3 regions of the uncultured Phyllobacterium sp. genome follow, and region 3 is predicted to be linked to each of the others. Evidence: riboswitches for the same ligand, from Rfam matches in the RefSeq annotation. Region 3 holds a riboswitch; each other region holds the start of a gene.
The links. Region 3 has a riboswitch for cobalamin ahead of RDL77_RS16445 (CbtB-domain containing protein). Riboswitches for the same ligand answer to the same signal wherever they lie in the genome.
Positions count from the first base shown of each region.

Region 1: another riboswitch for cobalamin. It lies ahead of RDL77_RS14465 (aromatic ring-hydroxylating dioxygenase subunit alpha); the one in region 3 lies ahead of RDL77_RS16445 (CbtB-domain containing protein).
Region 2: another riboswitch for cobalamin. It lies ahead of RDL77_RS11160 (ABC transporter ATP-binding protein); the one in region 3 lies ahead of RDL77_RS16445 (CbtB-domain containing protein).

Region 1 covers NZ_CABSQF010000022.1:3,685-10,765, forward strand. Annotated here, with positions in the region: gene RDL77_RS14455 (L-fuconate dehydratase) at 1-98, shown strand, start outside; gene RDL77_RS14460 (DUF1868 domain-containing protein) at 178-888, shown strand; cobalamin riboswitch at 1,000-1,200, shown strand; gene RDL77_RS14465 (aromatic ring-hydroxylating dioxygenase subunit alpha) at 1,325-2,569, shown strand; gene RDL77_RS14470 (hybrid-cluster NAD(P)-dependent oxidoreductase) at 2,577-3,668, shown strand; gene purU (formyltetrahydrofolate deformylase) at 3,892-4,743, opposite strand; gene cobJ (precorrin-3B C(17)-methyltransferase) at 4,894-6,591, opposite strand; gene RDL77_RS14485 (precorrin-2 C(20)-methyltransferase) at 6,588-7,081, opposite strand, start outside.
Region 2 covers NZ_CABSQF010000015.1:15,799-22,879, forward strand. Annotated here, with positions in the region: gene cysN (sulfate adenylyltransferase subunit CysN) at 1-720, shown strand, start outside; gene cysQ (3'(2'),5'-bisphosphate nucleotidase CysQ) at 900-1,712, shown strand; gene RDL77_RS11150 (iron ABC transporter permease) at 1,881-2,867, opposite strand; gene RDL77_RS11155 (ABC transporter substrate-binding protein) at 2,901-3,848, opposite strand; gene RDL77_RS11160 (ABC transporter ATP-binding protein) at 3,848-4,654, opposite strand; cobalamin riboswitch at 4,973-5,186, opposite strand; gene RDL77_RS11165 (DUF2126 domain-containing protein) at 5,343-7,081, shown strand, end outside.
Region 3 covers NZ_CABSQF010000027.1:39,721-46,801, reverse strand. Annotated here, with positions in the region: gene RDL77_RS16475 (Lrp/AsnC family transcriptional regulator) at 1-463, opposite strand, end outside; gene RDL77_RS16470 (1-aminocyclopropane-1-carboxylate deaminase) at 623-1,636, shown strand; gene RDL77_RS16465 (hypothetical protein) at 1,865-2,827, shown strand; gene RDL77_RS16460 (DMT family protein) at 2,830-3,180, opposite strand; gene RDL77_RS16455 (hypothetical protein) at 3,344-3,994, opposite strand; gene RDL77_RS16450 (CbtA family protein) at 4,059-4,799, opposite strand; gene RDL77_RS16445 (CbtB-domain containing protein) at 4,812-5,021, opposite strand; cobalamin riboswitch at 5,053-5,204, opposite strand; gene RDL77_RS16440 (histidine phosphatase family protein) at 5,252-5,848, shown strand; gene copC (copper homeostasis periplasmic binding protein CopC) at 5,935-6,306, shown strand; gene copD (copper homeostasis membrane protein CopD) at 6,306-7,081, shown strand, end outside.

The DNA of each region.
Region 1 (7,081 bases), on a different contig from region 3:
GCCAGATCCGGGATGCCGCCTATATGCCGCCGTCGCTGCCGGGTTTCTCGATTGAAATGAAACAGGCGTCGATCGAGGAATATCTCCACCGGCCATAGAAAAGGGGCGGGGCTTCATCAGTCTGACAAAGAGCTGTCCTATGGCGATTGCATCGTCTTCTTTCGTCACGGGGTTCCCATGCTCGACCTGATCAAGCCTTCGCTTGCCCGCTTTGCCGCCAGCCTGCACCCGGAACCGCCGGTGCATCTCGGCCGGCGCTACAACAGCGCGGGCGTCTTTCAGCCGGAACCCGGCAATACGGTGGTCTGCCATCTGGTGAAGGGGTCCGAGTCGGAAGCCTCGGTCATTGCCGTGCGCGACCGGATGCTGGCGATGCCCGATGCAGGGCAGCTGGCCTTTACCCCCGTCTCCAGCCTGCACATGACGCTGTTTCAGGGCATTATCGAATATCGCCGCCGCCCGTTCTATTGGCCGGATGATGTTCCGCTGGAGACAAGCATCAACGACATGACGCGGCTTTATGTGGATCGCCTGCGGGATTTCGAGGGATGCGGGCCGTTCAACGTCGAGGTGATCGATGTCACGCCCGCAGGCCTGACAGTGGCGGGTGCGAGCGAATATGACGAGCGCATCATGCGCGCCTGGCGCGACGAACTGGCCGTGCCGTTCGGTTACCGGCATCCTGATCACGACACCTATGTCTTCCACATCACGCTGGCCTATCCGATCGCGCGGTTCCCGGATGAAAGGCTCAGGGCCTGGCAGGAACTTCTGGATGATTGCCTAGCATTCATCCGGCGTGAATCGCCGGTGATTGCGTTGAATCCGCCCGCATTCTGCAGTTTTGTCGATATGAATCATTTCGAGGAACTGGTGGTTCTGGATTGAACCAGAGGCCGTTTGATCGCCAATCTGCGACATAGTGTACACGCGCCCGGCGTGTCGTCTTACGTAAATGCGATGTCGTTTCCGCACCTATTCTTTTTGGGTGCCGGATGCTTTTATCGGGGCACTTGAGGTGCCGCTTTTCTAGGGAAGCGGAGAATTGGGAAGCCGGTCGGAAACCCGGCGCTGCCCCCGCAACGGTAGTGGAGTGAAACACGGCATAACAGCCACTGGGTCACAACCCCGGGAAGGCGTCGTGACAGCCGATACGGCAACTCCAGAGCCCGGAAACCAGCCTCGGTACTGAAAACCGACTGATCGCGGTGGGCGATCAAGGAGCATGATTCTGTGCGGGCATCAGCCGGTGGCTGGCCGTGCAGGCGTTCTTCCTCCGTCACCACCAGTCAGTCCTTTCGCAACATCGAGGCGAGGACACGACATGGATATACGCAACGAACTGCTCCGGAACCTGAGAAACCGGAAACCCGGCTACGGCCTTGAACAGTCTTTCTATTCCGATCCGGATTATTTCCGGCTCGATATGGAGAACATCTTTTATCGCGACTGGCTGTTCATCGGCCATGATTGCGAAGTCGCCAAGCCCGGCAACTTCTTCACGGTGCAGGTCGGCGACTATCCCGTGGTCATCGTGCGCGACCGCCAGGGCCAGATCCGGGCCTTTCACAATTCCTGCCGCCATCGCGGCTCGCGCGTCTGCTCGGCCGAGCGCGGCACGTCGGCCAAGCTCGTCTGCCCCTATCACCAGTGGACCTACGAGCTTGACGGGCGCCTGCTGTTCGCCCGCCAGATGGGCGATGATTTCGACGCCAGCCAGCACAGCCTGAAGCCGGTGCAGTGCGAAAGCGTCGGCGGTTACATCTTCATCTGCCTGGCGCAGAATCCTGTCGATTTCAGCGCGACGCGTGCACTGATCGAGCCCTATCTCGCGCCGCACCACCTCACCGAAACCAAGGTCGCCTATCAGAGCACCATCGTTGAAAAGGGCAACTGGAAGCTGGTCTGGGAAAACAACCGCGAGTGCTATCACTGCGTGGCCAATCATCCCGAGCTGTGCAAGACCTTTCCGGAAGCGCCGAGCGTGAGCGGTGTCCAGGGCGCCGCTGACGATCCGGAAATTGCTGCCCACTGGCAGCGTTGCGAAGCGGCAGGCCTGCCCAGCATTTTCCGCATGTCCGATGACGGCCAGTACCGCGCCACCCGTGTGCCGCTGCTGCGCGATGCGGAAAGCTATACGATGAGCGGGCGCCGCGCCGTCGGCCGGCAGCTCAGCGACAGTGTCAACGAGAAGCAGATCGGCTCGCTGCTGCTGTTCCATTACCCGACCACCTGGAACCATATCCTCGGCGACCATGCCATTTCCTTCCGCGTGCTGCCGCTCGGCCCGGATGAAACGCAGGTCACCACCAAATGGCTGGTGCACAAGGATGCGGTTGAGGGCGTGGATTACACCATCGAGGAACTGACGCATGTCTGGCTCGAGACCAATGACCAGGACCGCCGGATCGTCGAGGAAAACGCCTTCGGCATCCGCTCGCCCGCCTACGAGCCCGGCCCCTATTCGCCCGAGCATGAAGGCGGCGTGCTGCAATTCCTCGAATGGTATTGCAGGTTCATGGAAGAGCGTCTCTCCGGCGGCGATACGCGGCTCAGCAAGGTAGCATAGGTACACAATGAACATGGGCGTTCCTCAGTCTTACCCGCACCTCGACCAGATGCAGCCATGGAATGACCGGCTGCATCTGCTGGAGTGTTTGTCGATCATCGAGGAAGCGCCGAATGTGAAGACCTTCACATTCCGTTCCGACAACCAGAACTGGTTCCGCTATGAGCCGGGCCAGTTCATGACCTTCGAGCTGCCGGTGCAGCCCGAAGCCGTCCTGCGCACCTATACGCTCTCCTCCAGCCCGTCACGGCCCTTCACCATCGCGGTGACGGTCAAGGCGCAGGAGAACAGCATCGGCACCCGCTGGATGCTGGATCACCTGACCCCCGGCATGCGGCTGAAGGCCTTCGGTCCGCTCGGCGATTTCTCCATGCGCAGGCATCCGGGGGAAAAGTACCTGTTCATCTCGGCCGGGTCCGGCATCACGCCGATGATGTCGATGACCCGCTGGATGCATGATTGCGCCCCGCAGAGCGATATCAGCTTCGTCACCTGCGCCCGCCGGCCCAGCGACATCATTTTCCGCCGGGAACTGGAATATCTGACAAACTGCATGCCCAACCTGAAACTGTCGTTCCTGATCAAGGAACACGAGATGGGGCAGGTGTGGACCGGTATCCGCGGGCGGCTGGAAGCGCCCAAGCTGCCGCTGCTGTCGCCCGATTTCAAGGACAGGACGATCTTCTGCTGCGGTCCGGAAGGTTTCATGCGCGATGTGCGCGGTATGCTCGAAGCCAGCGGTTTCGACATGGCGCACTATCATCAGGAAAGCTTCGGTCCGGCCGCCGAGCCCGTCCTGCCCGCCTTCGATGTGATGTCCACCGTCGCCGTGGAAGCGTCGGCGACGATCACCTTTTCCATGTCGGGCATGGATGTGCCCTGCATGCCGGGCGATACGATCCTCAAGGCGGCGCGCGGCGCCGGTATCCGCATTGCGGCGGCCTGCGAATCCGGCCTGTGCGGCACGTGCAAGGTGATGAAACTCTCGGGCAAGTCCGAGATGGATCACAATGGCGGTATTCTCGACGAGGAAATCGACGAGGGATTTGTCCTTGCCTGCTGCACCAAGCCACTCGGCAATGTGGAGATCGAAGCCTGAGCGCCGCCTTTTGAGCTATTCTCCGTTCTCAAGTGCAGGCAATAACTGGCGGTGAAGGCTCGCATTGCGATTGTGCGTGGTTCGACAAGCTCACCATGAGGGAGAGGGTTGGGCTGCAATGCTTAATCACAAGGATTGCAGCATATGACTCCCTGAAGTCCTCACTCTCCCTCATGGTGAGCTTGTCGAACCACGCACCACGCACCGTAAATAATGCCTGTGCTTAGAACACCACGGTCTTGTGCCCATTGAGCATGACGCGGGATTCGAGGTGCTTCTTGACGGCACGGGCGAGCACCCGGCTCTCGATATCGCGGCCGGTGGCGACAAAGTCCTCGGCGCTCATGGCATGGCTGACCCGCTCGGTCTCCTGCTCGATGATCGGGCCCTCGTCGAGGTCGGGCGTGACATAATGCGCCGTCGCGCCGATCAGTTTCACCCCGCGCTCGAACGCCTGGTGATAGGGCTTTGCCCCCTTGAAGCTCGGCAGGAACGAATGGTGGATGTTGATCACCTTGCCGAACAGCCGCTTCGACAGAGTGTCGGAGAGCACCTGCATGTAGCGGGCGAGGATGACGAGGTCGGCGCCGGTGTCCTTGACGATCTTCAGCAGCGCCTCCTCCTGCGCCGTCTTGTTGTCTTTCGACACAGGCAGCACATGGTAGGGGATGCCCTCATGCTCGGCAAAGCGGCGGCTGTCCTCGTGGTTGGAGACGATGGCGGCCACTTCCGCATCGAGCCAGCCGACCTTGATCTGGTAGAACAGGTGCAAGAGCGCATGGTCGAACTTCGACACCATGATGACGATCTTCGGCTTCTTGGCCTGGTCGATCAGCGTGGTCTTCATGCCGAAGCGCTCGATGGCGGGTTTCAGCGCCCGCTCGACATCGTCCTTGGAGGTGCTTTCTGAGGCGGCAAAGGCGATGCGCATGAAGAAGCGGTTGGTCTGGCGGTCCCAGAACTGGTTGCTCTCGGCGATATTGGCATCCAGCGCCGCCAGCTCCGTCGTCACCGATGCCACGATCCCAGGCTTGTCTTCGCACGACAGGGTGAGGACATAGTTCTTGTTTGGCATGGGAAACTCCAGGGATACGGGCGACAATGGACGGCGATCATAGTGAGGGCGGAAGAAACGCGTCGACACAAATGCGAAGCGCTCAGTCCTTTTTCCGGCATTCGGGTGCCCCGTCAAATGATCTTTCGTCACCGGGCGATGAGATTCCCTTCAACCGGCGGGCTTGGTTCCGTACCAGCGCGGGGTATAGACCCACTGGCCGCCATCCACCCGGTCAAAGCTTTGGGTGAGGGACGATCCCACGAGAATGACCGTGCGCATGTCGACCTGCTCGGGTGTGAGGTCCGCCAGGGTGATGACGCGCAGGGTTTCCGCCGGACGGCCGATATCGCGGCCCAGAACGATGGGTGTCTCCGGTGCACGGTGCTGGCGCAGGATTTCGATGGCCCGCGGCAATTGCCATGGCCGTGGCTTGGAGATCGGATTGTAGAAGGCCATGGCGAAATCCGCTTCGGCCGCCAGCGCGATGCGCTTTTCGATGATGTCCCACGGTTTCAGATTGTCGGACAGCGACAGGATGCAGAAATCATGGCCGAGGGGTGCGCCGCTGCGGCTGGCGGCCGCCATTGCGGCGGAAACGCCGGGGAGAATCTGCAGGTCGACCCCGTGCCAGGCCGGATTGTCGGATTCGTGCAAGGCTTCGACCACGGCGGCTGCCATGGCGAACACACCGGGATCGCCGGATGAAATCATCACCACCGAACGGCCGGAGGCGGCCAATTCGAACGCGTGGCGGGCACGCTGCATTTCCTCACGGTTATCCGTCATGTGAATGATCTGATCGGGGCGGAAAGACCCAGCCATGCGCACATAGGTCTCGTAACCGAGAACATCCTCAGCACGCTGCAGTTCCTGCCTGACGGCCGGGATCATGAAGTCCGGATCGCCCGGCCCAAGCCCGATGACCGCAAGGCGGCCGCGCCGATGTCCGGCGCGTGTCACGTCATCGGGCGTGGCCGCAACGGCGATGGCAAGCCCGTCGTTGCCGCTCTGGCGCACCGGTTCTTTGATGAAGGCCGATAGGATATCTCCGGCACTGCTTCCGTTCACCGGAAGCAGCCGCAGAGGCAGGCCAAGCTCAGCCGCAAGATGGTGGAGCGGGGCGCTTGCACTGCGTTCTTCGCTGGCGGCAAGGCAGACGATGGAAGCAAGCGCGATATTCTCTGCAGCAAGGGCAGCCAGCACCTCTTCAGCGCTGAAATCACCGGCAATGCCGACAACCGCCACCTTGGGATGAAAGACCAGCTCATTCTTCTGCGGGGCAATATCCGACGGCGTGACGCGGATATGCATCGTGCCGTTATCGTCGACCGGCAGGCGCGCCTCTTCCAGCCATGGCGCCGGACCATCGATCCGCACGGTCTGGCCGGCGAGAAGATCGGCGATGAAGCGCTTGCCGTCCTCGGGGTTCTGCAGATGGAATTCCGCCGGCGGATTGAGCAGGCAGGTGCCGAAGCGCAATTCGCCCGATGTGGTGATCGCGGGCGACACGCCAAGAATTTTTGACAGCTGCCGCGCCAGCACATTGACGCCGGTGGTTCCGCCGAGCAGCGGCACCACGGCGCTGCCGTCATCGGCAATGGCGAGTACCGGCGGTTCGCCGCCTTTGTTTTCCAGCAACAATGCCAGCGCGCGGATGGTGATGCCGGCGGAACACAGGGCGGCAATAGCATTGCCGTTGCGGTAATGCGTGCGCAGCGTTTCGCCGAAATTGGTGTAGGTGTGGTCCGCACCCTGCACGCGGCCTTCCAGCCCGTGAATGACCGCTTGGGGATAACCGGCCTTGATCCGCAGCGCTGTTTCCATGCCCTGCGCGCTCAAAACCATCAGGACCAGCGGGGCTGTCATTCGCCGCCACCCTGCCATTTCTCGCCCGGCACCAGGATGAGCGAGAAATAGGGTGAAGACTCCGGATCGACATCGCGCAACGGCACGATGCGCTGCGCATCCATGGTGGCGCGCTCGACGTAAAGCGCACGATCCATCAGCCCGAGGTCGGCGATGACATCGCGCACCTTCGCCAGGTTCTTGCCGAGCTTCATGATGGCGGCCGCTTCCGTCGCGGCGAGGCGGTTTTTCAGCTCATGGGCCGGAAGCACGCCGGAGAGCACCGTCAATGTCTGGTTGCGGTAGACCAGCGGCGCACCGAGCACGGCCGCGCCACCCAGAATGGAGCAGACGCCCGGCACGACTTCCGTCTCATACTGTCCGGCCAGCCGGTCGTGGATATACATGAAGGAGCCGTAGAAGAACGGGTCGCCCTCGGCAATGACGGCGACATCCTTGCCCGCATCCAGATGCGTTTTGAGACGTTCGGTGATCTCGCCGTAGAAATCGC
Region 2 (7,081 bases), on a different contig from region 3:
CCCTACAAGTCGAACCGCTCGACCGGGTCGTTCATCCTGATCGACCGCCTGACCAATGCGACGGTCGGCGCCGGCATGATCGACTTCGGCCTGCGCCGCGCATCGAACGTGCATTGGCAGGCGCTGGATGTCAGCAAGGCATCGCGCGCCGACCAGAAGAACCAGAAGCCGGCGGTCATATGGTTCACCGGCCTTTCCGGTTCGGGCAAGTCGACAGTCGCCAATCTCGTTGAAAAACGCCTGTCGTCGCTCGGCAAGCACACCTATATTCTCGATGGCGACAATGTGCGCCACGGGCTCAACCGCGACCTTGGCTTCACCGAAGAGGACCGGGTGGAAAACATCCGCCGCGTCGGTGAGGTGGCCAAGCTGATGGTGGATGCGGGTCTGATTGTACTGGTCTCGTTCATTTCGCCGTTCCGTTCGGAGCGCCGCATGGTGCGCGAGTTGCTGGCCGATGGCGAATTCCTCGAAATCTTCGTCGATACGCCGTTCGAGGAATGCGCGCGGCGTGACCCGAAGGGGCTTTACGCGAAGGCACTGCGCGGTGAGATCAAGAATTTCACCGGCGTCGACTCGCCCTATGAAGCGCCGGAGAATCCGGAGCTGCATCTGCACACGGTCGGCCGCACGACGGAGGCACTTGCCTCGGAGGTGGAGAAGCTGCTGGTCGAGCACGGCATCATCTTCAACTACGATCAAAGCTCGTGGTCGATTTAGGCGATGCCTGATTTATTCACCCCCCTCTGTCCTGCCGGACATCTCCCCCACAAGGGGGGAGATCACATTGGCATGGACGCTTTCGCACAACAGGTAACGTTTCAAATTTCTCAGAAATGGCAATGTCGTCTGATCTCCCCCCTTGTGGGGGAGATGTCCGGCAGGACAGAGGGGGGTGCATGACACTAACCCTCCCGCCCCTCGATCACGCCGCCCTGCTTGCCGTCCTGGAAACAGCGGCCATTGCCGCCGGGCAGGAAATCCTGCGCATTTACGCGGAGGGCTGTGATTTCGCGCTGAAGGATGACCAGTCGCCGGTCACGGAAGCCGATCATGCCGCCGAAGCCATCATCCTGGCGGCTCTGCGCAAGGCGACGCCTGACATACCCGTCGTGGCGGAAGAGGAAATCTCCGGCGGCCACGTGCCCGGCGATCTCGGTGCGCGCTTCTATCTGGTCGATCCGCTCGACGGAACGCGGGAATTTGTCAGCCGCAACGGCGATTTCACCGTCAACATTGCGCTGATCGAAAACGCGGCGCCCGTTCTCGGCGTTGTCTATGCCCCCGTCCGCGGTGTGCTGTTCACGGGCGGCACTGCCGGTGCGCAGGAAATTACTATCGGCGAGGGCGGTGCGGTCACCGCGCGCAAAGCCATAGGCTGCCGCACCAGTCCGGACGATCTCATTGCCGTTGCCAGCCGCTCGCACCGCACGCCGGAAACCGATGCCTATCTGGAAAAATTCCGTATTGCCGACTGTGTGTCTGTCGGGTCGTCACTGAAATTCGGCCTGCTGGCGCGCGGCGAGGCCGATATTTACCCGCGTTTCGGCCGGACCATGGAATGGGATACGGCGGCGGGCGATGCGGTCCTGCGCGCTGCCGGAGGCATAACCCTGACGCTGGATGGCAATCCGCTGACCTATGGCCGCCGCAATCAGGCCGACGACGCCGATTTCGCCAATCCGGATTTCGTGGCCTGGGGCAGGTTATAGTTTGATTGCATTGCCGTTGAGCGTGGTTCGACAAGCTCACCATGAGGGATGTGGATTGGTGCAAGATCAATCGCGAAGGTTGCAGAGTGTAATTCCCTGCGATCCACGCCCTCCCTCATGGTGAGCTTGTCGAACCACGCACGATGCTCCCTGCAATCCGACAACCAGCTACCCCGGCCGCTTCCTCAACAGGATCGTCACCACAAAAAACGCGCCGATGGAACTGGTAACGATACCGATGGGCAATTCCTGCGGCGCCAGCAGCAGACGGGCCGCGAGGTCGCTGAGCAGGATCAGCAGGGCACCGAGCACGGCGCAGGTGACGATCAATCCCGCATGCAGCTGCCCGGAAAAACGCCGGGCAATGTGCGGGATCATCAGGCCGACAAAGCCGATGACGCCCGCCACCGAGACAAAGATCGCGGTGGAGAAGGCGCAGACGATGAACACCGTGTTGCGCAGGCGCGTCACCCTTATGCCAAGGCTTTCCGCCGTGTTTTCGCCGGCCAGCAGGGCATCGAGATTGCGGTGGTTGTACAGGGCGTAGACCAGGATGGCGGCAAGCCCGGTGAGGGCGAGCGGCAGGTTCTCCCAGCGGGCAAGGCCGAGGCCGCCGAGCGTCCAGAACATCACCGAATGCGCGGCGCGCTGGTCGCCGGCAAACACCATGTAATTGGTCAGCGCAGCAAACAGGAACGAGACGGCAAGGCCCGCCAGGATCAGCCGTTCCGGCCCCTGTCCCTGCACGCGCCGCACCAGCATCAGCACGACGATGGCCGCCAGCATGCCGCCGCTGAAGGCACCAATCGGTAGGGTCCAGATGCCGAAGCGGTCGCCGATGACCGTAATCACCGAGACTGCTCCCGCCGCCGCACCATTGGAAAGGCCAAACAGGAACGGATCGGCGAGATCGTTGCGGGTGACGGTCTGCAGCAGCGCGCCGATGATGCCAAGCCCCGCGCCCACGCAGATGGCAAGGATGACCCGCGGCAGGCGCAGGTCGACGATGATCTTGCCGACAGGGCCGCCAACGGCCATATCGGAGAGGCCGGTGGCATGGGCGAGGGCGCGCAGGACATCGCCGAGCGGAATGACCGTTGCCCCATAGGCAATCGACACGAGGGCGAGGGCCAGAATGGCCATCACCCCCGTCATGAGTGTCAGATGCTGACGGAAGGGCAGATGCACTCAGAATGCTTCCGGATGCATGGCCTTGGCCATCTTGGCGATGGCCTCGATATTGGCCGGTCCGGGCGTCAGTTCCGCATAGCGCAGGGCGACGAAGCGGTTGTTCTTGACGGCGTCGGTTTCCTTCATCGCCGGATGCGATTTGAGGAAGTCGAGCAGCTTCTGGTAACCCGCATCATCCTGATAATCGAGGAGAACGAGGAATTCCGGATTGCGCGTCGCCACGGTTTCCCACGAGGTGGTGCCCCAGCTGGTGTCGAGATCGGCCATGATATTGGTGCCGCCGGCTTCGCTGATCATCGCCGTGGGAATGGCGAACTTGCCCGCTGTGAACGGCTTGTCCTCGCCGGAATCGTAGAGGAAGACGCGGGTGCCGCTCTTGTCGCCGATCTTTGTCTTGATCGCGGCAAGTTCTGTCTTCCAGCCGCTGACGAGTTTATTTGCCTCGTCTTCCCTATCGAAAATCTTGCCGAGCTTTTCCATGTCGCCATAGAGCAGGTCCATGGTGGCGGCGGGCCGGGACTTGTCGAGATGGATGCAGCTTTCGGTCAGTTCAAGCGTCTTGATGCCGTGCGGCGCCAGCGTGTCGGGGGTGACCTCACCGCCCGGCTTCATGCCGTAATTCCAGCCAGCGAAGAAGAAATCCGGTTCCGCAGCAATGAGATTTTCAAGGGTCGGATATTTTGGCGCAAGCTCGGGAATGGCGCCCAGCTGCTTCTTGAACGCGTCGTCCAGCTTGTACCAGCCGGTAATGCCCGAAACCCCGACCATCGAGGATTGCAGGTGCAGGGCGAAGGCCATTTCGCTCATGTTGATGTCCTGGATGACCGCACGCTTGGGCGCGGCCTCGAAGGTGACGGGCTTGCCGCAACTGTCGACCGTCACGGGAAACGCCCATGTGGGGGCGGACAGCGCCGACAAGGCGAGGGCGAGCAGCATTCTTTTCATCAAATTCTCCGTAGCTGAGCAGTTTGTTTTGTGGTTGGTCCGGGTGCTTCGAACACCATGAGATCGCGATCCTGCGAGGGATGGCGCAGGCGCAGGACATCGAGATCGAAGACATCGCTGACGATGCGCGGCGTCAGCGTTTCGTCGGGTGTGCCGGCGGCGACGAGCTGGGCGGCATGCATGACGGCGACGTGGGTGGCAAACGGCGCCACCAGCGGCAGGTCGTGCAGCACCGCGATGGTCGTCACGTCGAGACCGGCGACCAGCGCCAGCAATTCGCTGCGCGCCTTCGGGTCGAGGTGATTGGTGGGTTCGTCGAGAAACAGGATGTCAGGCTGCTGGGCGATGGCGCGCGCCAGCTGCACGCGCTGCCTTTCGCCGCCGGAGAGCGAGCCGATGGGACGGCGCGAAAACGCGGCGATCCCGGCGCGGAGCAGGGCTTCCGCCACGATATCCCGGTCTTTCACCTTGGTCAGGGTGCCGGTGTGCGGAATGCGGCCAAGGGATACATAATCGTCCACCAGCAATTGCGGGTCCGGCATGTCGGTCTGGCCGACGAAGGCAAATCTCCTGGCCCGTTCCTTCGGCGGCAGCCGGTCTATTGCCGTACCGTCGAGATGGATGCTGCCGGAGGAGGGGCGCAACAGCCCGGCCAGCATGCGCAAAAGTGTGGATTTCCCGGCGCCATTCGGCCCGATAATGGCAAGACGCGCGCCGCGCACGATGTCGAGCGATACCTCATCCACCAGCGTCTGGCCGGCTGTGCGGAACGTCACCTCGTCGGCACGCAGGGCGACATGGCTCATGGGCGGATATCCGTGACTGCAGGCAAGGCACATGGTGTCAAATCCCAACCGGTAAACGTCGTCGCGTCATCGCGGACGCTTCGCTCTCGTATAGTAACGTTATAACATTGGTCAATACCCGATGTGTCATGGCTGTCCCGGCCGCGGCAGGCCGCCGGCGGTCTTGCACGGGGTGCAGACGATAATCTGGTGGTCGGGTATTGGCGTGGTCATGCCGGTGCCTTGCCTTGTGGACAAAGGTTAGGGGAACGCGGCCAATGCACCATCGCGACAATGCGGGAGAGGACATCGCATCGCTCCCGGCACACCCCGTCCGGTTCGAATTGTAGATGAGATGGCAGGTCTCCTGGCTCGCGGGTCTCAGCTTCGCCTTGCCTTCCCGACCTTCCGGTCAGTGGCATGTCAGGCATCGCTCACCGCTTACAGTTGCGGGGGCAGCCACGGTCTCGGTCCCTTTTGGGTACGCCTCACCGTGTTCCCTTTTCATCTCCCGCGTTGTCGTGCGGAAGAAACCATCGGTGCGGATGCTATGCGGCCAGCCGCGCAGTTGCAAGCACGTTTATGCGGCAATTTTTGCTGCTGCCAAAATTTTTGGCAAATGAAAGATTTCAATTGGCCGGTAACTCGTTAGAGTGCGGGGAGCATTTGTGGAACCGCGGTTTTTTTTGAATCAGACTTTTGAGGCGATATGGCAATTCACGCAGCAGTCTATCATCTGACGCATTACCGGTATGACCGGCCCATCATGCTCGGGCCGCAGATCATCCGGCTCCAGCCGGCACCCCATTCCCGGACAAAAGTTCTCAGCCATTCCCTGAAAGTCAGTCCGGCCAATCATTTCGTCAACCTGCAGCAGGATCCCTACGGTAATTTCCTCGCCCGCTTCGTCTTTCCCGAACCGGTGACGGAGCTGAAGATCGAGGTCGATCTCGTCGCTGATATGACCGTCTACAATCCGTTCGATTTCTTCGTCGAACCGGTCGCCGAAACCTGGCCGTTCAGCTATCCCGAAGAGATCAGCGACGACCTGTCGATCTATATGAAACCGGAACCGGCCGGACCGCTGGTTTCGGCTTTCCTTGCAACCATCGATCGCAGCCCGACGAACACGGTGAATTTCGTCGTCGATCTCAACGCGCGTATCCAGCGCGAGATCGGCTATGTCATCCGCATGGAAACCGGGGTTCAGGAGCCGGACGCAACTTTGAACCTGCGCTCGGGATCATGCCGGGATTCAAGCTGGCTGCTGGTACAGGTGTTGCGCAATCTCGGTTTTGCCGCACGGTTCGTCTCCGGCTATCTCATTCAGCTGAAGCCTGATCTTGTCGCCATCGATGGTCCCGCCGGAACGGACAAGGATTTCACCGATCTGCATGCCTGGTGCGAAGTCTATCTGCCGGGGGCGGGCTGGATCGGCCTCGACCCCACCTCCGGGCTTCTGACCGGCGAAAGCCACGTACCGCTTGCCGCCACCCCGCATTACCGCAATGCCGCACCGATTTCCGGCATGGCGGAATTCGCCAATGTGGAATTCGGTTTCGATATGCGCGTGACGCGCGTATCCGAACACCCGCGCATCACCAAGCCGTTTTCCGACGAATCCTGGAATGCGCTCGATGCGCTCGGCGAAAAGGTGGACGCGATCCTGAACGAGAGGGATGTGCGCCTGACCATGGGCGGCGAGCCCACATTCGTGTCCATCGATGATTTCGAATCAGGCGAATGGAACACCGATGCGGTCGGGCCGACCAAGCGCGAAAAGGCCGACAAGCTGATCCGGCGGCTGCGCGAGCGTTTTGCGCCGGGTGGTTTTCTGCATTACGGGCAGGGCAAGTGGTATCCGGGCGAGAGCCTGCCGCGCTGGACGTTCTCGCTTTACTGGCGCAAGGACGGCAAGCCGATCTGGGTCAATCCCGACCTGATCGCGCCGGAGAACGGCAAGGCTGACGTCAAGCCGGAAGATGCCGGAAAACTCCTCGTCGCGTTGGCGCAGGAGCTTGGCGTTGAAGAAGAGATGGTGGCGCCCGCCTATGAAGATCCGGCGGAATGGATCATCAAGGAGGGCAATCTTCCCGACAATGTCGATCCGTCCAACTCCAGGCTCAAGGATCCGGAAGAGCGCAGCCGCATCGCCCGGGTTTTCGAGCGGGGCCTGACCGAGCCGAGCGGTTTTGTCCTGCCGGTGCAGCGCTGGAACAGCCAGGCCTCCGGCCCGCGCTGGCGTAGCGAAAAATGGAAGACGCGGCGCGGCAAGCTGTTCCTGGTGCCGGGGGATTCGCCCGTCGGATACCGGCTGCCGCTCGGCGCCCTGCCGCATGTTCCGGCCTCGGAATATCCCTATATCGTGCCGGTCGATCCGTCGGTGGATCGCGGGGCGCTGCCGGACCCGGCACCGCAGGCGCGTGAGAATATCCTGGCGGTTGCCTC
Region 3 (7,081 bases):
AAAAATCCAGCGGTGCGTTGTCGATGACTTCCTTCATGACAAAGAACGTCCGGGTCTGGCGCACGCCGGGCAGGGCGATCAGCTGGCTGCCATGAATCCGGTTGAAATCGGCCATGTCCTTGACGCGGATTTTCAGGAAATAGTCGAAATCACCGGCGACAAGATTGCAGTCGAGAACAAAACTCAGTTTCGTCACCGCCTGTTCGAACTGCGCAAAGCTTTCCGGCGTCGAACGATCCAGCACCACGCCGACCATGACAAGTGCACCCCGGTCCACCATTTGTGGTTGCGCCATGGCCCGCACGGTCTTGATAAAACCATCGTCGAACAGGCGCTGCGTGCGCCGATGGCAGGTCGCCGGGCTCACATCCACAAGGGTTGCCAGCTCGGCATTGGTCAAGCGCCCGTTCTTCTGCAACAGCCGCAGCATCTTCATATCGATGCGGTCCAGTTCACCCGGCATGAAAGAATCTTCCGAAAATAAACGTTAGTGCAGAAGCATAGCGCAGAATTGGCGTAGTGAAATCATTATTCATCAATTTCAGCGCTGAACTATGAGAGCACCTTTCTTTGGAAGGGTGATAGCGTTTTGCCTACGAAAACCACTTCGAAAGGGAAAACAATGCTGGAAAAATTCGAACGCTATCCGCTTACATTCGGGCCGACGCCTATTGAAAAACTGAGCCGCCTGTCCGCACATCTCGGCGGCCGGGTCGAGCTTTATGCCAAGCGCGACGATTGCAACTCGGGGCTGGCCTTCGGCGGCAACAAGCTGCGAAAGCTCGAATATATCATACCGGATGCCATCGCTTCGGGCGCAGATACGCTCGTATCGATTGGCGGCGTGCAGTCGAACCACACGCGGATGGTTGCGACAACGGCGGCAAAGATCGGCTTCAAATGCCGTTTGGTACAGGAAAGCTGGGTGCCGCACGAGGACGCCGTCTATGATCGCGTCGGCAATATCCTGCTCAGCCGGATCATGGGCGCGGATGTGGAAATGGTGGATGAAGGCTTTGACATCGGTATTCGCGAAAGCTGGGAAAACGCCATCGAGGATGTGAAAGCCAAGGGCGGCAAACCCTATCCGATCCCGGCGGGAGCTTCGGTGCACAAGTATGGCGGCCTGGGCTATGTCGGCTTTGCCGAAGAGGTGCGGGCGCAGGAAGCCGCGCTCGGCTTCACATTCGACTATGTCATTGTCTGCACGGTGACCGGTTCGACCCATGCCGGCATGCTCGTCGGTTTTGCCAAAGACGGGCGCGAACGCAACGTCATCGGCATTGATGCCTCGGCCACCCCGGCGCAGACCAGGGCACAGGTGCTGGAGATCGCCCGCCGTACCGCGGATCTGGTCGAGCTTGGCAAAGACCTGACTGCGGCGGATGTCATCCTCAACGAAGACTATGCTTATCCGGTCTATGGTGTCCCCTCGGAGGAAACCAAGCAGGCCATCCGCCTCTGTGCCCGGCTGGAAGGGATGATCACCGATCCTGTCTACGAGGGAAAATCCATGCAGGGCATGATCGATCTCGTTGGCAGGGGATTTTTCCCCGATGGATCGAAGGTGCTCTATGCGCATCTTGGCGGTGCTCCGGCGCTGAACGGCTATGCCTATACGTTCCGCAACGGCTAGCCGTTCTACAGGCGATTCAAGTGCCGCGAGAGGGGAGTTATGGCTCCTTTCCGCGGTTCTGTTAATATATTATCCGACTAATGATTACTCTCTCTCGTCGGATCCGATGCTTATAAGGTTGCAATCTTCAGCCGCTTCTCAGTGTCGCTCGATTCAAATATTGTGTTTTAAATTGAAATAATGCAATCAATTCCGCGGGACTGCCGTTGGAATCGAGGCATTGGCAATATGTGGAACTTCAGTATCTTCTGGACCCTGATCGTCATGGTGCGGACGTGGCCGTTCATCCTGCTGCGCATGATCGTCTATACCGCGATACCTGCTGCCTATTGTGTCATTGTTGCCTGCGGTGCCGGCGCCGGTTATGGCATTGGTCACATTTTTATCCTGTCAGACCCGGAAGCACCCGCACGCTGCGCCGGAAACGGCGGGCTTATTGGTCTCGTGGCTGCGACGGCACTGGTCTGCGATCTGCGTGAGTACCTTCTCTACATTCTCAAGGCGGGCCACATCGCGGTGCTCGTGCATCTCATTGCAGGCAAGGCGGTGCCGGGCGGGCAGGGGCAATTGACCTATGCCCGGACGGTCGTCACCGAACGGTTCATCGAAGCGAATGTGTTTTTTGTCTTTGATCAGCTCATCAAGGCGGTCCTGCAATCCATCAGTGTGCTGACGGCCGGGATCGCATCGCTTGTCCCTGTCCCGGGGGTGTTGGCTGCGGCCAATCTGCTCAACAGCTTCCTCCGCATGTCCATCACCTACGTCGATGAAATCATTCTCGGTTACAATATCCGTATGGCGGGAGCCGCGCCGTTCGACAACGGCATGCGCGGCATCGTGCTCTACGCGCAGAACAGCAGGATCATGGTGAAAAATGCCATCTGGCTGTCATTCATCGTCTGGATCATGACCGCTGGTATTTTCGTGCTGACGCTGACGCCCGCCGCAGCCATGCTTTACTGGATACCGGGACCAAGCGCCGGTTACGCGGTTTTCGTCGCCATTGCTCTGGCATGGGCGGTGAAAATGGCCTTGCTCGAGCCCTTTGCCATCGCTGCCCTGATGACGGTCTATTTCACGACCATCGAGGGACAAGCCATCGACCCGGAATGGGAGGAGCGGTTAAGCCGGACCTCCCAGGCCTTTCGCGACCTGAAGGACAAGGCGCTGGGCGGTCTCGCTGCGGTTTGATCCTAAAGCGGACCCTTGAACACGAAGAATGCGCCGCCGCAGATCATCGCGAAGCCGACGAGGTGGTTGATCGTGATTTTTTCACCAAGATACATCACTGAAAACCCGGCAAAGACCAGAAGCGTGATCACTTCCTGGATGGTCTTCAACTGGGCGGCCGAATAGATCTCGTGACCGTAGCGGTTCGCCGGTACCGCAAGGCAGTATTCGGCAAAGGCAATCATCCAGCTGATGAGGATGACCAGAAAGAGCGGCCGGTCCGCGAATTTAAGGTGGCCATACCAGGCAAATGTCATGAAAACATTTGAGCCAAGCAGCAGGAGGATGGGGCGGATATAATCAAAGGAGGGCATGAAGTGTCCTTGCGCTAAGCGTCTTGGGGCAGGGAATGCATAAGGTTCAAACGGTCAAAGCGATCCGGACAGCAGGCTTACGTCAAGTCGCGCGCAGCGGAAAGGGTGATCTGGGGTTTGGCGACAAGACATGCGCGGTGTGACCTAAAGGCCATAGCCTTGATCAGGCGTTGACGGGCTGTCGTAGCGGGCGTGTCAGATGGATGACGGCAAAAACCGCTGAAACAAGCAGCATCGCGAATCCCAGGAAGGAAAACAGGCTGGTCAGGTGTCCAGGCACATCGCTCCAGCGCGGCCTGATGATATCAGCCGTGTTGTAGGGATCACCGCTATACTGGCACATGACGAAAGAGCCGCCGTTGCGCACAAGTGTGGCATCGAGATCGGAGACGAGGGTACTGACGGCGTCCCGGTGTTCAGGCATGTCGCGCATATACACAAGCACAGCCTTCGTCGCAGCAAGATAAGCGTGCGAACAGGCATTGAACGGGCTTTGCTCATCCGCAATGCTGCCGGGGACAATGCCCCAGAGACAATAGCTGTATTGGATATTGGTGTAGTTCAGCAGCCGCCGGAATTTTTCATCGGTGCGGGTCATGCGGGCCGCCAGATCGAGGATCGGCTTGCGGTAGTCGGCTATAACCGCCATTTCACCATGGGACAGGCTTGGAATGGAAATGCCCGATGTATCGGTGCCGGCGCTGCTGCGGTGCGCCCATCCGCTTGCGGTTTGCAGCATGAACAGGCATGCGACCAGAGCCAGGAACCAGCCTGCCGGGCATCCCATGGGGATATCGAAGCGTTGCGGTCTCATGACAGTCCCATCGGCAGCGGAAGCCTGAACGCCCGCAGGGCGTTCAGGAATGGCGCGACTGCGCTCAGCGTGCCGCATGCAGGCGATAGCGCGGACGCTGTCCGGCCAGAACCCGTTCAGCCAAAGCGCCGAAGAGCAGACCAAGCGTGGTCCAGACGATGACATGGATCCCCAGCGATGCGACGCGGAAGTTCCAGAGAACGGTCGGTGAGAACTGTTCGGGAACTTCGTTGATGGCGGGCAGCGAGTATTGCACCAGCGCAATGAACACGACATAGGCGGCACCGGCCATCAATGTCGCGTTCCATGCGCCGTGCTGGGCATAAAGGCGCTTTGCCAGACCCACAGCCGCCGCAAGGGCACCGAGCGAAACCACCAGCATGACGAAGAACAGTTCCGTTCTGGCCCCGATGGTATCCGGGCTGCCAACCGCAGGCGGATTCATCGGGTACTTGATGCAGGGAACGAGAACAATTGCCACAAAACCCGCGAGCGCCAGCAGGGCCGCCGTACTGCGCGGGCTGAGGGAACTGACCCGGCCATGCACAAAGGCAAAGACCAGGGAGAACAACCCGCCAAGCGCGGCACTGTAGACGACAATGCCGGTAAACAGGCCGATGCCGGCCTGTGTCGCCCGCGTGACAAGCTCCGGTTCAGCCGCTGCGCCGGCCGCCTGGCTCATCTTTTCCTCGAAGGCAATGGCATGATCAACCTGCGGTTCGCCGAACACCCGGGCAAACCCGAACGCCAACAACCCGGCGATGACCCCTACGATCATGCCGCGGATCAAAAGATCTCTTGTCATTGTTTCGTTTCCTCAGTGGCAGGGAAAACCGAGGAGATGGCGGCCGTCATGAACGAATTCGTGCACATACATGCCCGAGAAGAGTGACATCGCACCTTCTTCCGCACCAATGAAATAGATTGCGAGCAGCATGATCAGCCCGCCGAAAATGGCCCAGGGCAAGACTTCGCCAAGAGGAATGGGCGTGACGCCTGCTGACGGCGTAAGAGCGATATCGGACATGAATTTTCTCCCAGAATGACGCGTTCACTAACGGAATAAATGATGTTGCGGCCAGGGTCTGGCTTTCAATCAGTGAAAAAGGACTGATTAATTACAGTGGCGCGACCGCTCCGGAATTTCACCGGCTTCCAAACTCGCAACAGCACGGTTATATCTGTGCGCGCCACAGACTGTCAATGAACGGTCTGCGGGCTGTTTCCGGTTTTTTCCTGAGGGTTTTGAGGGATATTTTGGCCAGAGCCACGCGGTTGACCCTTGTTTGCCATGGCGCCACACCGGCGGTCCGCACAGGTGCTTTCCCCGCCGACGAAGCGCTTGAACCCGGGGAAGCCCAAAACCTGCAGGCCATTGCCGGGCATTTGCGCCGTGCGCACCATGTTTTGACCAGTCCGGCGCTGCGCGCCCGGCAAACCGCCGATGCCCTGGGTTTGGAATCCGTTGTCGATGCGGCGTTGGCGGATATCGACTACGGGAAATGGGCGGGGAGGACGCTTGCCGCTGTCCACCAAGCCCACCCGGACGATGTGACGGACTGGATGAACAATCCCGCTTCGGCCCCGCATGGCGGCGAATCCATCCATGATTTTCTCGTCAGGATTGCAGATTGGATGAGCGCGCATATGCATGATGGCGGTCACACAATCGTGGTGACGCACGCTTCCGTCATTCGCGCCGCTGTTCTGAGCGTCTTGCAGGCACCGGATTCCGCATTTTGGCGCATCGATGTCGAGCCGCGCAGCTGTACGGAAATGAGCAGCGACGGCCGCCGATGGATGCTTCGCGCTGCCGCCTGCGTGCCGCCGCGTCCCACAGGGTTACTGCCATGATCCCGGCAAAAATCAGGCTTAGCTTTCGCCGCGCGGTCGCACCCTTTCTCCGGACCCCTCAAATCCGCCCGCTCACAGGAGTTCTCATGTCACGGCTCATTCGTATTTTTGCTGTCGCAACCGTCCTCAATGCCGGCCTGTTGGGGCAGGTATTGGCGCACGCCCATCTTGAATCGGCAGTTCCGGCCGAAAACGCCATTGTGAAGGTCTCGCCCGTCGAGATCGATCTGAGGTTTTCCGAGGGTTTGAACCTGAAATTTTCAGGCGCAACGATCACCGGCCCGGGCAAGGCGACCGTATCGACGGGACAGGCCAAACTGTCGATCAACGACCACAAGACACTGGTCATTCCGCTGTCGGCACCCCTCGCGTCGGGGGAATATACCGTGAACTGGACCGCACTTTCCACCGACGGTCACAAGACCAAGGGCAGCTATACATTCACCGTCAAACCCTGATGGGGTTGGAGACCACGCTTGTTCTGTGCAGGTTCGTGCACAATACGTCCACGATGTTCATGTGGGGCGCGTTCGCCTATCTCGCACTGCTTGTGCCCAAACCCCTGGCGCTGGAAATCGGGGAGCGCCTGCGTCCAGCGAGTGGGATCGCGGTCTTTCTGGCTATCGGAACGATCTTTGCCGCGCTGCCGCTGCAGGCTGGAATGATCGGGCAGGGCTGGAGCGATGCCGTCGATCTCGGAACCATCCGGGACGTGCTGCTTGAGACCAGTGTCGGCCGCGGCTGGGCGATACAGGTCGCGGCCGCCCTGCTTTTGTTGCCCGCATTGGCTCTGTCGCCACGCCGCGCGCGCGTCGCTCTTGCCATGGCGTCGGGACTGCTTCTGGCAAGCCTGGCATTTTCCGGCCATGCCACAATGCGGGAGGGCTGGATCGGCGCAGCCCACCGTTTCAACGATATGGTGCATGTGCTCTCAGGCGGCGCGTGGATTGGAGCGCTGATACCGGTTGTGCTGATTCTTGGCCGGTTGCGCCAGGCGGAATGGCGTGTGGCTGCGCAAACGGCGCTCATGCGGTTTTCGTCGGCCGGTCATGCGGCCGTCGCACTGGTGATTGCGTCCGGCTTGGTCAATACCACGCTCGTCCTTCGACGTCTGCCGGCCGATTGGACATCCCCCTATCAGGCCTTGCTGGCGCTGAAGATCATTCTGGTTGTGGTGTTGACCGGACTGGCCCTGATCAACCGGTATGTTTTCGTTCCGCGCATGCGCACCAG